DNA from 3 places in the Mesorhizobium sp. B2-5-3 genome. Region 2 is predicted to be linked to each of the others. Evidence: predicted binding sites of a transcription regulator. Region 2 holds the regulator's gene; each other region holds the start of a gene.
The links. The regulator PhoB, encoded in region 2, activates phosphate uptake and scavenging genes when phosphate is short. The targets are predictions, from matches to a motif close to TGTCATNNANCTGTCAT.
Positions count from the first base shown of each region.

Region 1 (4,659 bases), on a different contig from region 2:
TCATCGCAGGTCCTCCCCGGTGATGACTGCGGAAAGCGTCAGGCCGAAGCCTTGTCGATGTACTTCACGGCATCGCCCACCGTCAGGATGGTTTCAGCCGCGTCATCGGGGATCTCGACGCCGAATTCTTCTTCAAACGCCATGACGAGTTCGACCGTGTCGAGACTGTCGGCGCCCAGATCATCGATGAAGCTCGCCTGCTCCGTCACCTTGTCGGCATCGACGCCCAGGTGCTCGATGACAATCTTCTTGACGCGCTCTGCGGTGTCACTCATTTGGGGCATCCTCGTCTTTTGGTTGTCTGTCTTCGTTAGCGGGCGGAATGCCGCTAATCAAGCTGAAAGATGGTCCCGCCGGAAACGCAATGGCCGCAGACCGGTTTTTGCCCGAACCGCCGGGTTGCGGGCCGCATTACACGAAAAATCGTGGGCGTCCAAGCCGAAATGGTCGCTTTTCACAGCCCGCCCAGGCGTTGCCTGTCGCCGTCTCAAAGCCACCGCGAATGCCCGGGCCCGGCCCGAAATGCATGCTTTGGCCGACCCGATCAGATCATCGCCATGCCGCCGTTCACATGGATGGTTTGGCCGGTGACGTAGCCGGCCTCGTTGGAGGCAAGATAAGCGACGGCGGACGCCACTTCGGCGCTGGTGCCCATGCGGCGCGTCGGGATAGCGGCCATGATCGCCTCCTTCTGCTTGTCGTTGAGCTTGTCGGTCATCGCCGATTCGATGAAGCCCGGGGCGACACAGTTGACGGTTATGCTGCGGGTGGCGATCTCCTGCGCCAGCGATTTGGAAAAGCCGATCATGCCGGCCTTGGAGGCGCAGTAGTTGGTCTGGCCGGGATTGCCGGTGACGCCGACCACCGAGGTAATGTTGATGATGCGGCCGTGGCGACGGCGCATCATCGGATGGGTCAGCTCACGCGTCAGCCTGAACACGGCCGTCAGATTGACTTCGAGCACGCTGTCCCAGTCGGCGTCCGACATCCGCACGAACAGCCCGTCCTTGGTGATGCCGGCATTGTTGACCAGGATGTCGACGCCCTCGAGATCGGCCTCCGCTTTCTGGCCGAGCGCCTTGACCTCATCGCGGTTCGACAGGTCGGCCGGAAACAGCTTCACCCGGTCGCCCAGGTCGGCGGCCAGCGCCTCCAGTCTCTCGACGCGCGTGCCGTGCAGGCCGACGATGGCGCCTTGCGCATGCAGCACCCTGGCGATCGCCTCGCCGATGCCTCCCGACGCGCCGGTGACAAGTGCCTTGCGGCCGGTCAGTTCGAACATGTGTTTTCCTCTTTGGTTTCGGAAGCTCAGCGAGCAACCTTATCTGTATACGTCTCGCGGGTATCCGATTGCCATCACCAACGGAATATCTTCAGCGATACAAGCCGCGCCATCAAATTCACACGCGGCGCCTCACCCGAGCGCCGCCAGTGCGGTTTCGACCTCGGCCGCGGAACCGACCGATGCCGTGGCGATTTCGCGGTTGATGCGCCGGGCCAGCCCTGAAAGCACTTTTCCCGCGCCGACTTCATAGAGCGTGGTGACGCCGTTCGCGCCGAACCACTCCACCGTCTCGCGCCAGCGCACGCGGCCGATCACCTGTTCGAACAGACGGCGCGCAATGATTTCGGGATCGCTGGTCGGAGTGACCGTGACATTGGAGACGAGCGGCACGACAGGCGCGTTCTTGGTTACCCCGGCCAGCGCCTCGCGCATGATCTCGGCGGCGGGCGCCATCAGCGCCGAATGGAAGGGCGCGGAGACCTGCAGCATCAGCGCTCGCTTGGCGCCTTTTTCCGTGCACAGTTTGGCAGCCAGTTCGACCGCTGCCTTGGCGCCGGAAATCACCAGCTGGCCACCGCCATTGTCGTTGGCGATCTGGCAGACCGATCCTTTGGCAGCCTCGGCGCAGGCGGCTTCGACATCGGCCTGCTCCAGTCCGATGATCGCCGCCATGGCGCCTTCGCCGGCGGGCACCGCCGCTTGCATGGCATTGCCGCGGATGCGCAGCAGCCTGGCGGCATCGGCAACCGAGACGAAGCCGGCGGCGGCAAGCGCCGAATATTCGCCCAGCGAATGGCCAGCGACGTAGGTAATCTTGTCCTTCAGCGAGAAGCCGCGCGCTTCCAAGGCCCTGATCGCGGCCAGCGATACGGCCATCAGCGCCGGCTGCGCGTTGGCGGTGAGCGTCAGCGTCTCTTCCGGCCCTTCCCAGATCAGCTTCGACAGGTTTTCGCCGAGCGCGTCGTCGACTTCGCTAAAAACCCTACGCGCCTCGGGGAAGGCATCGGCGAGGTCCTTGCCCATGCCGACAGCCTGGCTGCCTTGTCCCGGAAAGGTGAATGCAACGGCCATGTGTGGGCTCCCAAAGCTCGGTTCTGCTTGCCTGATACACGAATTTTCCTGCCTGTGACGCAACGCGGCCTGCCAAGTCAAGCCCGGTTCGACCCGGCCCCTTGGCAGCTTTGCCGGCCGAGTGCCTGTTCCAAAAGGCTTTTTGGCGATCACTCCTGATGAAAACCGCTCACGAATCGTTTGCTGGCTCTTCTTATTTCCGCCACAGGCGCTAGCTTTGCGTGACAATTCCATGACAATCGAGTGACGGGTCTGTCGCTGGGTGGGGAAGTTAAAGTGGCTAGGATTTCGAAAGGCGCAGGCAAAGCCGCGCCACAGTTTCTGGAAGACGATCCTTCCACCGGCTACCTGCCGGGACGGAAGTGGCCGACCATACGCTATGGGCTGACCAGCCTGCTGATCGCGGCCGTCCTGGTGTTCGCCATCGAATTGATCGTGCGCGGCGACTTCGCCGGCACGGTTTCCTTCTTCCTGCAGCCGCTCAAGCCGGGCTGGACCACGATCGTGGTGTTCGCACTGGTTCTGGTCGGCCTCGATGCCGTTTTCGGCCGCAGCTATCAAAGCCTGATGATCGTCGCGCCGCTGACGCTCTCGCTGGCTTTCATCGGTCACCAGAAATCGCATTATCTCGGCGATCCCCTCTACCCGACCGATTTCCTCTACTCCCGCCAGATCGTGGCGCTGCTGCCGCTTCTGGTGCGTGACCGTCCGATGACTGCCCTTGCCATGATTGTCGGCATCGTCGCCGGCCTGTCGCTGCTCATCTATGGCTGGCGGGTCTGGCGTCGAAAAGTGCCCATACTCAGCCGCAAGGGCCGTCTCGCCCGGCTGACGCTGGCCGTGCCGCTGCTCGCCTTCTTCGTCTCGATCATGGACTATGCCACCTTCTCCTGGACCCGGGACCGGCTGCAGATCATCCCGATTATGTGGGACCAGAAGGAAAATTACGCCTCCAACGGCTTTGCGCTCGCCTTCGCGCTGAACGTGCCGATGGCGCATGTCTCGGCGCCGCCAGGCTATTCGGAAAAGGCGATCGCGGCCATCGACAGGCCGCAGGTGACCGCCTCGGTGCCCCAGGAAAAGCCCGACATCATCGTCGTCATGAGCGAATCCTTCTGGGATCCGACCAAGCTGCCCGGGGTCACCATCACGCCCGATCCGATCCCCAACGTGCGGGCGCTGCGTTCGGGCTCCATGTTCTCACCCGAATTCGGCGGCATGACCGCCAATATCGAGTTCGAGGCACTGACCGGCTTCTCCAACGCCTTCCTGCCGGCCGGCAGCATCCCCTACCAGCAATATGTGCGCACGCCGACGCCGTCGCTGGCGACCTTCCTGAAGAGGGAGGGCTACAGGGCGCGCGCCATCCATCCGGGCACCAACTGGTTCTGGAACCGCGGCGCGGTCTATGCCGATTTCGGCTTCGACGACTTCAGATCGGAAGAGACGTTGCCGCCGATGCAAAAGCGCGGGCCGCTGGCATCCGACGCGGCGATGACGGACGAGATCATCAGCGAGGCCGATGCCAGCGATGCCCCGGTGTTCTTCTTTGCCGTCAGCCTGCAGAACCACGGCCCTTACGAGCCGAACCGCTACTACAACCCGACCCACACCGTGCAGGCGCCGATCAGCCAATGGGCGCGTGAATCGCTGCTGAGTTACACCGAGGGCTCGGCCGACGCGGACCGCGGTCTCGAACGCCTGATCGAATGGGCAAAGAAACGCTCTCGCCCCACCGTCATCGCCTTCTTCGGCGACCATCTGCCGCCGCTTGGGCCGGTCTATGTAGAGACCGGGTTCATGAAGGACAATGTCGCGCCGCGCAAGGAGGCTTCCGCCGAGGCGGCGCTGGAGCATCATCAGACGCCACTGGTCATCTGGTCGAACCGCACAGGCCCTGCCAAGGACATGGGCGCCGTCAGCCCCGCCTTCCTGCCCTATCACATCCTGAAAACGGCCGGCATCACCCACCCCTACTATACCGGCTTCCTGGGCGAGATGCGCGAACGCTACCGCGTGGTCGACCGCAATCTGCTGCTGACGCCGGCGGGAGAAGCCACGCCCGATTGGGCGCGGCAAAAGCAGATCGACCCGGCGATCCGCGACTTCCGGCTGCTGCAATACGACATGATGTTCGGCAAACGCCACGCGGCGCCCGACTTCTTCCCCGAAACGGTGGACAAGGTCGTCGCCCATATGAGCTGAAATTCGCGGCATCCTTCCAGGATGCCGCCCAGCGGGGTCGAGCGTTCAATTCGTCAGTTGCAATTTCGAGAATTTGTTGGCGATCTGCTGGAACACGT
Region 1 is NZ_VFUS01000014.1:83,727-88,385, reverse strand. It holds gene fabF (beta-ketoacyl-ACP synthase II) at 1-4, opposite strand, end outside; gene FJ867_RS25290 (acyl carrier protein) at 39-275, opposite strand; gene fabG (3-oxoacyl-[acyl-carrier-protein] reductase) at 545-1,282, opposite strand; gene fabD (ACP S-malonyltransferase) at 1,415-2,356, opposite strand; gene FJ867_RS25275 (LTA synthase family protein) at 2,633-4,561, shown strand; gene FJ867_RS25270 (pilus assembly protein) at 4,607-4,659, opposite strand, start outside.
Region 1: a site for PhoB is predicted at 2,578-2,594, ahead of FJ867_RS25275 (LTA synthase family protein). Genes of this name have one in related genera too.

Region 2 (4,659 bases):
CACGGTCTGCGTGCCGAGCGCGATGCGGTTCAGCGCCGCGTGGTCGCCGTCCTGGCCCGAGACCGGAACGGTACCGGCCAGGCCTTGAGCCGTCAGCGCCGCGACGACGCCGCCGGCAGTGCCGTCATTGGCCGCGACGACCGCGTCGACCTTGTTGTCGTTGGCGGTCAGGAACTGCTCCATGTTCTTCTGCGCATTGGCCGGCAGCCAGCCATCCGTATAGGCTTCGCCGACATTCTTGATCTTGCCGCTGTCGATGGCGTCCTTGAGCACTTCCATGGAGCCCGAGAACAGGAAATCGGCATTCGGATCGGCACCCGAGCCCTTGATGAAGACGTAGTTGCCTTCCGGCTTCACCTTGAACACTTCGCGGGCCTGCATGCGGCCGACTTCCTTGTTGTCGAAGGTCAGATAGAAGACGTCCTTGTTCTCGATCAGGCGGTCATAGCCGACGACCGGAATGCCTTCGTCGAGCGCCTTCTGCACCGCCGGGCCGATGGCGGAGGCGTCCTGCGCCAGGATGATCAGCGAATTGGCGCCCTGGGAGATCAGGCTCTCGACGTCGGTGAGCTGCTTGCCGGGATTGGACTGGGCGTCGGCGGAAATATACTTGTCGCCGGCGGCTTCGATCGCCTTCTTCATGGCGGCCTCGTCGGTCTTCCAGCGCTCTTCCTGGAAGTTCGACCAGGAAACGCCGATGACCTTGTCCTTCGCCTGCGCGACCGACGCGAGCGTCAGCGACATGGCGACACCCGCCAGGATGGCGGCTGTGAATCTCTTCATCTTAATCCTCCCTGCGCCGCGTATGGCGCGACCAAACAGGCCCGTAGGCCGGCACAAAGGCTCTATTTTTTCGAGCCTCGAAAAAACACTGGTCCATCGTCGGAACGCTGTCAACGTCGATTCTGATGTATTTTGATGTCCTCGTGAATTTTTTTCGAGCTCCGGAATAAATAATGACAGCCAAGGCCGGTTCTGCCAGTATTTGACGGTCGTCGGGATCCTGGGGAGAGAACGCGGCGACGGGGAGGATGCGAGAAACATGTCGGTCGGAATCCGCCACGACGATTTGCGCCGACGCAACCGGGCGATGGTGATCGCGGCCGTGCGCCGTGCCGGGCAGCCCTCGCGCACCGAGATTGCCGCGACCACCGGGCTCAGCCATTCCACCATATCGGCGATCTCCTCCGACCTGATTGGCGAAGGCATCCTGGCGCAGAGCAAGCCGAGCGAGGCCGGTGCGCTGAAACGCGGCCGGCCGCAGGTCGGCCTCAGCCTCAACCCTGAAGCCGCGGCGGTGATGACCGTGGTGCTGTCGCTGAATTTTCTCTCCGTCGCCGTCATCGACTATGCCGGCCAGGTGATATCTGAAGAGCAGCGCCGGCTGGACACGCTCACCCTGTCGCGCGAGGCGCTGATCGGCGAATGCGTGGCCATCGTCAGGCGGCGGTTCGAGGATCCCGACCTCGACGTCGGCAGCATCGCCCGTATCGCGCTGGCGATCCAGGGCATCACCGACACGGATGCGCGCACCATGCTGTGGTCGCCGATCACGCCGCAGACCGACATCGCCTTCGCCGACATACTGGAGGCCGAGTTCGGCATTCCCGCCACCATGGAGAACGATTGCAACATGATGGCGGTGGCGCTGCGCTGGCGCGATCCCCAGCGCTACCGCGACGACTTCATCGCCATCCTTTTGTCGCACGGCATCGGCATGGGCTTGGTGCTGAAGGGTGAACTGTTCACCGGCACCCATTCATCCGGAGGCGAGTTCGGCCACATGATCCATCGCCCCGGCGGGGCGCTCTGCCGCTGCGGGCGGCGCGGCTGCGTCGAGGCCTATGCCGGCAACTATGCCATCTGGCGCAACGCGAGGCAGCTTGGCGAGGACACCGAGCCCGTCGACGTCAGCGACGCCGACATGCGCACCCTGGCGGCCTCGGCGCGCGAAAAGGACGGGCCGGAGCGCGAAGCCTACCGCAAGGCCGGCGAGGCGCTGGGTTACGGCCTTGGCAGCCTGTTCGCGCTGATCGATCCGGCGCCGGTCGCCATGGTCGGCGTCAGCGCCGCCGCCTTCGACCTGATCGAGCCGGCTCTGCGCGAGGCCATTGCCCAGACCGCCGGCGGCCAGCACTCGAAATCGATTTCCTTCGACACCGAGCCGAACGAACTGCCGCTGATCCGCGAGGGCTGCGCCATGCGCGCGCTGACCTTCGTCGACCAGGAGATTTTCGCGCCGGGGGCACAGGCGAAATCAGGCGTGGGCGAGAACGTTGCGTGACATATCCCTAGTCTTCGCGAATCGCATACCCCGCGCCCCGAATGGTGCGGATCACGTCAGGCATGCGGCCGTTGTTGACCGCCTTGCGCAGCCGGCCGACATGCACGTCCACGGTGCGCTCGTCGATATAGATCGTTTCGCCCCAGACATTGTCGAGCAGTTGGCTGCGCGAGAACACGCGGCCGGGATGTCGCATCATGAATTCGAGCAGGCGGAACTCGGTCGGCCCGAGCCGGATCTCGCTTTTCTTGCGGTAGACCCGGTGCGATCCACGGTCGAGCACGATGTCGCCGACCTTGAGCACGCTGGACAGAACTTCGGGCTTGGCGCGGCGCAGCAGCGCCTTGACGCGTGCCATGAATTCCGGCGTTGAGAACGGCTTGACCAGATAGTCGTCGGCGCCGGTGGAGAGACCGCGCACCCGGTCGCTTTCCTCGCCGCGCGCCGTCAGCATGATGATCGGCAGCCGCTCGGTCTCGGGCCGCATGCGGAGACGGCGGCAGAGCTCGATGCCGGACACCGCCGGCACCATCCAGTCGAGCACAAGAAGGTCAGGGACATTCTCCTGCAAGCGGATCTCGGCTTCGTCGCCGCGCGTCACCACCTCTACCTGATAACCCTCCGATTCCAGATTGTAACGGAGCAGCACACCCAGCGGCTCCTCGTCCTCCACCACCATGATGCGTGGCGCGATCATCGACTGGTCACCCCTGCCGTCAAGCCGCTGGCGCCGACATCGCCGTCTCGTCCTGCTTCGGGCGATTGGCGGGCAATTGCGTGCCGGTCAGCACATAATAGGCATTTTCGGCAATGTTGGTCACGTGATCGCCGATGCGCTCGAGATTCTTGGCGCAGAACAAAAGATGCGTGCAGGCGGTGATGTTGCGCGGATCCTCCATCATGTAGGTCAGCAGCTCGCGGAAGACCGACGTGTATTTGACGTCGATGCGTTCATCGTCGGCGCGCAGCTTGGCAAGTGCCGCGGCATCGCGCGCCGCATACTCCTCGATCACGCCTTGGACCTGGATCAGCACAAGCTGCGCCATGGCGTCGATGGAGTGCGACAGGTCGCGCGGCGTGGCGGCAAGGCCGACGGTGCCGACGCGCTTGGCGATGTTCTTGGCGAGATCGCCGATGCGTTCGAGATCGCCCGCCATGCGGATCGAGCCGACGACATGGCGCAGATCGTCCGCCATGGGCTGCCGCTTGGCGATCAGGGTGATGGCGCGGTCGTCGAGTTCGCGCTGGCGCGCATCCATGATCGCGTCGTCGGAGACGACGCGCTGGGCGAGCGCGTTGTCGGAATTCAGGAGCGCCTTGGTCGCGCCGCCGACCATCGATGAGGCGAGATCGCCCATGTCGCGGATCAGCCTGCTGATCTGTCCGAGATCTTCGTCAAAGGCTGCGACTGTGTGTTCGGCCATGATCTTGGTCCTCGTATGCCTGGGATCAGCCGAAGCGGCCGGTGATATAGTCCTGCGTGCGCTTCTCGCGGGGCGACGTGAAGATCTTCTCGGTGCGGTCGAACTCGACCAGCTCGCCCAGATACATGAAGGCGGTCTGCTTCGACACGCGCGCCGCCTGCTGCATGTTGTGGGTGACGATGACGATCGTATAATCGGCCTGCAACTCGTCGATCAGCTCCTCGATCTTGGCGGTCGACAGCGGATCGAGCGCCGAGGCAGGCTCGTCGAGCAGGATGACCTCCGGCTTCACCGCCACCGTGCGGGCGATGCAGAGGCGCTGCTGCTGGCCGCCCGAAAGGCTGAGGCCGCTGGCGTTGAGCTTGTCCTTGACCTCGCTCCACAGTGCCGCGCGCTTCAGCGCCTGCTCGACACGGCCGTCCATCTCCGCCTTGCTGAGCTTCTCATAGAGCCTGACGCCGAAGGCGATGTTCTCGTAGATCGACATCGGGAACGGCGTCGGCTTCTGGAACACCATGCCGATCTTGGTCCTGAGCAGGTTGAGATCCTGCGAACGGTCGAGGATATTCTGGCCGTCGAGCAGCACCTGGCCCTCGGCGCTCTGCCTCGGGTAAAGCTCGTAGATGCGGTTGAAGACGCGCAGCAGCGTCGACTTCCCGCAGCCCGAAGGCCCGATGAAGGCGGTGACGCTGCGCTCGGGCAGCGACAGGCTGATATCCTTCAGCGCCTTCGACTGGCCATAGTAGAAATTGAGGCCCTTGACCTCGATCTTGGCTTTCTCGACCGCGACTTCGGGCGTATTCAACTCGGTGGACAACATCGGTTTCATCTGTCCTCTCTGCGTCCGGTAAGGCTGCGGGCGAAGATGCTCAGCCCGAGAACCGTAAGGGTGATTATGAGTGCGCCGGTCCACGCCAGCTGCTGCCATTCCTCGTAGGGGCTGAGAGCGAA
Region 2 is NZ_VFUS01000001.1:60,615-65,273, forward strand. It holds gene xylF (D-xylose ABC transporter substrate-binding protein) at 1-783, opposite strand, end outside; gene FJ867_RS00305 (ROK family protein) at 1,043-2,284, shown strand; gene phoB (phosphate regulon transcriptional regulator PhoB) at 2,292-2,981, opposite strand; gene phoU (phosphate signaling complex protein PhoU) at 3,001-3,708, opposite strand; gene pstB (phosphate ABC transporter ATP-binding protein PstB) at 3,734-4,537, opposite strand; gene pstA (phosphate ABC transporter permease PstA) at 4,534-4,659, opposite strand, start outside.

Region 3 (4,659 bases), on a different contig from region 2:
GCGCCTGGTGCAGGAGAACAAGCTTTCCGTCGACGACCTGATCTGGCCGATCTTCGTCGTCGACGGCAGACAAGTGCGCGAGCCGATCGCCGCCATGCCGGGCGTCTTCCGCCTGTCGATCGACCTTGCCGTCAAGGAGGCCGAACGCGCGGCGAAGCTAGGGATTCCCGCGCTTGCCACCTTTCCCAATGTGGACATTTCGCTGCGCGACGAGACCGGCTCGCATATCCTCGATCCCGACAACGTCATCAACCGCGCCACGCGCGCGATCAAGGACGCGGTGCCTGAGATCGGCGTCATCACCGACGCCGCGCTCGACCCGTTCACCAGCCATGGTCATGACGGCATTCTGCGCGACGGTCTCATCGTCAATGACGAGACGGTGGAACAGGTGACCGCGGCGGCCGTCATACAAGCAGCGGCCGGCGCCGACATCATCGCGCCGTCCGACATGATGGACGGCCGCATCGGAGCGATCCGCGACGCGCTCGACGCAAACGGTTTTCAGGACGTGGCGATCATGTCCTATGCGACGAAATTCGCCTCCGCCTTCTACGGGCCGTACCGCGAGGCGGTCGGCACGGCCGGCCTGCTCAAGGGCGACAAGAAGACCTATTACATCGACCACGCCAATTCCGACGAAGCGGTGCGCGAAGCCGAGCAGGACCTGGCCGAAGGCGCGGACATGCTGATGGTCAAGCCCGGCCTGCCCTATCTCGATATCATCCGCAGGCTGAAGGACGAATTTGCGATGCCGACCTTCGCCTACCAGGTGTCGGGCGAATATTCGATGATCAAGGCGGCGGGCGCCAATGGCTGGATCGACGGCGAAAAGGTCATGCTGGAATCGCTTCTTGCCTTCAAACGCGCCGGCTGCGACGGCATTTTGACCTATTTCGCCCCTGAGGTGGCGGAGATGCTGAGAGCATAGTTTCCCCAGCGCCTTCAAACCATATGCTCTTCATGGACCCACCGGCAAATGAGCCGGTATAGCGGCTGTCTCGGCAACCGCCATTTTGGCATCCGCACCAACCATCAGGCAACACTCTGGACATCGCATAGGCGAAGTACGGATATGCATCTTTTCGATGGGGGAAAATACCACTTGCAATTTGCAATCGGTTTGCTAGAAAGTAACTGCTTGCAAAACACAACTGGTCTGAGGAGGCTTTCCATGTCCAGACTTCGCGTCAACGCATTCACCTTGTCGCTCGACGGTTACGGCGCCGGTCCCGACCAGGATTTGAAAAACCCGCTCGGCGTCGGTGGGGAAGCCCTGCACAAATGGATGATCGGTACCCGCACCTTCCGCAAGATGGTGCTCGGAGACGATGACGGCACAACCGATATCAACGAGGCGTTCGCGGCGCGCAGCTTCGAGAATGTCGGCGCCTGGATCCTCGGCCGCAACATGTTCGGGCCGATCCGCGGCGAATGGCCTGACGAAAACTGGAAGGGCTGGTGGGGCGACAACCCGCCCTATCATGTGCCGGTCTTCGTGCTGACCCACCATGCGCGCGAGCCGATCGTCATGGAGGGCGGCACGACCTTTTACTTCATTACGGATGGCATCCATTCGGCGCTCGAGCAGGCAAGGGCAGCGGCCAATGGCAGCGATGTGCGGGTCGGCGGCGGCGTCGCCACCATCCGGCAGTACCTCCAGGAGAGGCTCATCGACGAGATGCATCTGGCGATCTCGCCGGTGCTGCTCGGCTCCGGCGAGCACCTCTTCGCCGGGATTGATATGCCGAAGCTCGGCTACGCGTGCAGCGAACAAGTAGCGACGCCGCTTGCCACGCATGTCGTCATCAAGCGGACTTAGGAATTAGTTGTCTGCGACAGTGGGAATTGGCAACCCTTGGTGCAGATCCTTTCTCCCCGTCACTATACGGGGAGAAGGACAAACTCTCGTTCAATACTTCTCGGGCACGTAGAGCTCGCGCGGCAGCACCTGGCGCTCGTATTCGGGATTGAAGACCCGCTCGGGCAGCGTGATCTCCTCGTGCGGCACCTCTTCATAGGGAACCTGCTGCAAGAGGTGGTCGATGCAGTTCAGCCGGGCGCGCTTCTTGTCGTTGCCCTCGACGATGAACCAGGGCGCCTCCGGAATGTTGGTACGGGCGAAGGTCTCTTCCTTGGCCTTGGTGTACTGTTCCCAGCGCACCCGCGACTGCAGGTCCATCGGCGACAGCTTCCACTGCTTCATCGGATCGTGGATGCGCATCAGGAAGCGCATCTGTTGTTCCTCGTCGGTGATCGAGAACCAGTATTTGACCAGCGTGATGCCCGAACGGACCAGCATGCGCTCGAACTCCGGCACGTCACGGAAGAATTCCTCCACCTGATCGGGCCCAGCGAAACCCATCACCCGCTCGACGCCGGAACGGTTGTACCAGGAGCGGTCGAACAGAACGATCTCGCCGCCGGCCGGCAGGTGCGGCACATAACGCTGGAAATACCATTGCGACGTCTCTCGCTCGGTCGGTGCCGGAAGCGCCACGACGCGGCAGATCCGCGGGTTGAGCCGCTGGGTGATGCGCTTGATGACGCCGCCCTTGCCAGCCGAATCGCGGCCTTCGAAGATCACCACAAGCTTCTTCTTGTGGTAGGCGACCCAGGATTGCAGCTTGATCAGCTCGGATTGCAGCCCGATCAGGTCGCGAAAATACTGCATGCGGTCGATAGAAGGCGGATGCGCGTTCTTGTAGATCCTGGCGATCTCCAGCGACAGCGCCGGTTCCGACATCTCCAGTTCATAGTCCTCGTCGAGCGTGTCGGCGAGTTCGGCTTCCAGCCAGTCCCGGGCGCCGGACTTGGGTATGGATTCATTCATCGGTGTTCCTCCATCTGCAAGCTGCCGCCTCCGGCAACGACCGGGCGCACTGGTCGCGTCCTGACGGCGGCGCGCAACGCCCTGATCGACTGAGTATAGGCCGGCAATGACGGTTTTATTGCAGGGGCACGCCACGGCCGCTCATCGGTGTGCTGGGGCCGGAGGGCGACAAGCCGCACGGATTGTCCTACAAATCCAGCAACCTGATCGGGCCATTCTTCTCAATCGCGAGGACTGACATGGAATACCGCACTCTCGGCCGTTCCGGCCTGAAGGTTTCGGCGCTGACGATGGGCACCATGACCTTTGGCGGCGCCGGCCCGTTCGCGGCTGTGGGCAACAGCGATCTCGCCGAGGCGAAGCGCATGATCGATCTGTGCATCGATGCCGGCATCAATCTCATCGACACGGCCAATGTCTATTCGGACGGCCTGTCGGAGGAGATCATCGGCGAGGCACTCGGCGGCAAGCGCAGGAACGACGTGCTGATCGCCTCGAAGGCGCGCATGCGCATCGGCGACGGTCCCAATGACGAAGGCCTGTCGCGCCATCATTTGATCCGCGAATGCGAGAAAAGCCTTAAGCGGCTCAAGACCGACGTCATCGACATCTATTTCCTGCACGAATGGGACGGCGTGACGCCACTCGAAGAGACCATCGCCGCGCTCGACACGCTGGTCGGCCAGGGGAAGATCCGCTATGTCGGCTGCTCCAACTATTCCGGCTGGCAGGTGATGAAGGCGCTCTCCATCAGTGACACCCGCCATCAGCCGCGCTTCGTCACCCAGCAGATCCACTACACGCTCGAAGCACGCGAAGCCGAATACGAGCTGCTGCCGATCTCGGTCGACCAGGGATTGGGCGTGCTGGTGTGGAGCCCACTGGCGGGAGGCCTGCTGTCGGGCAAGTATCACCGTGACAGCCCGACCGCGCGCCAGGTCGCCGGCTGGTCCGAACCGCCAATCCGCGACGAGGACCGGCTGTGGCGGATCGTCGATGTGCTGGTCGAAATCGGCAAGGCCCGCGGTGTGTCCGCCGCACAGGTGGCGCTTGCCTGGCTGCTTGGCCGGCCGGCTATCAGCTCGCTTGTGATCGGCGGGCGCAACGAGGCCCAGTTCAGGGACAATATCGCGGCGGCCAGCCTGACGCTGGCCGGCGAAGAACGTGATCGCCTCGACGCGGTCAGCCGCCCGCCCCTGCTCTATCCCTATTGGCATCAGCAGCTGACGGCAAAGGAGCGTTTCGGCGCCGCCGACCTTGTGATCGACCGAAGCAGCTTATAGGAACCCTGGTGCCGGCTCCGAGACGTCGGAAGGCGAACGACGCGTAGTCAGCCCACAAGAACAGCAAAAAAGGAGCCGCTATGGCACGAGCACCAAATTACGATCAGGAACGCAAAGAACGCGATCGCCAGAAGGCGGCCAAGAAGGCCGAAAAGCTGGCGGCCAAGGCTGCGGCGCGGGAGCGTCAGAAACCCGAGACTGACGCCGAGATTGAAACAGAGGAATGACGGCGCGCGGCGGCAATCCGGCCTGGATCAGGCCGGCGCCTTGTCGCTGACGAAGACGTCCACTTCACGCGCCGCCGCGATAAAGGCGCGCCTTGCGTTCATGGCCGGCTTGTCGCCGGCCAGCGCATCGTGGCAGGCCTGCAGCGCCGCGCGATGCTTGGGGGTGCGCTTGCCGGGCCAGCTGTTCATGAGATAGTCGGAAGCCTCGCGGGCCGAGCGTAAGAGCTGTGTACTTCCCGCCGTGACTGATTTGACGGTCACGGGTACTTCAAATCGGTTGTTTTCCATCGCCCGGTCCTACGCCATCGGCGTCCGC
Region 3 is NZ_VFUS01000003.1:176,038-180,696, reverse strand. It holds gene hemB (porphobilinogen synthase) at 1-931, shown strand, start outside; gene FJ867_RS08235 (dihydrofolate reductase family protein) at 1,175-1,822, shown strand; gene ppk2 (polyphosphate kinase 2) at 1,913-2,833, opposite strand; gene FJ867_RS08225 (aldo/keto reductase) at 3,073-4,116, shown strand; gene FJ867_RS08220 (hypothetical protein) at 4,197-4,343, shown strand; gene FJ867_RS08215 (DUF982 domain-containing protein) at 4,371-4,604, opposite strand.
Region 3: a site for PhoB is predicted at 2,940-2,956, ahead of ppk2 (polyphosphate kinase 2). Genes of this name have one in related genera too.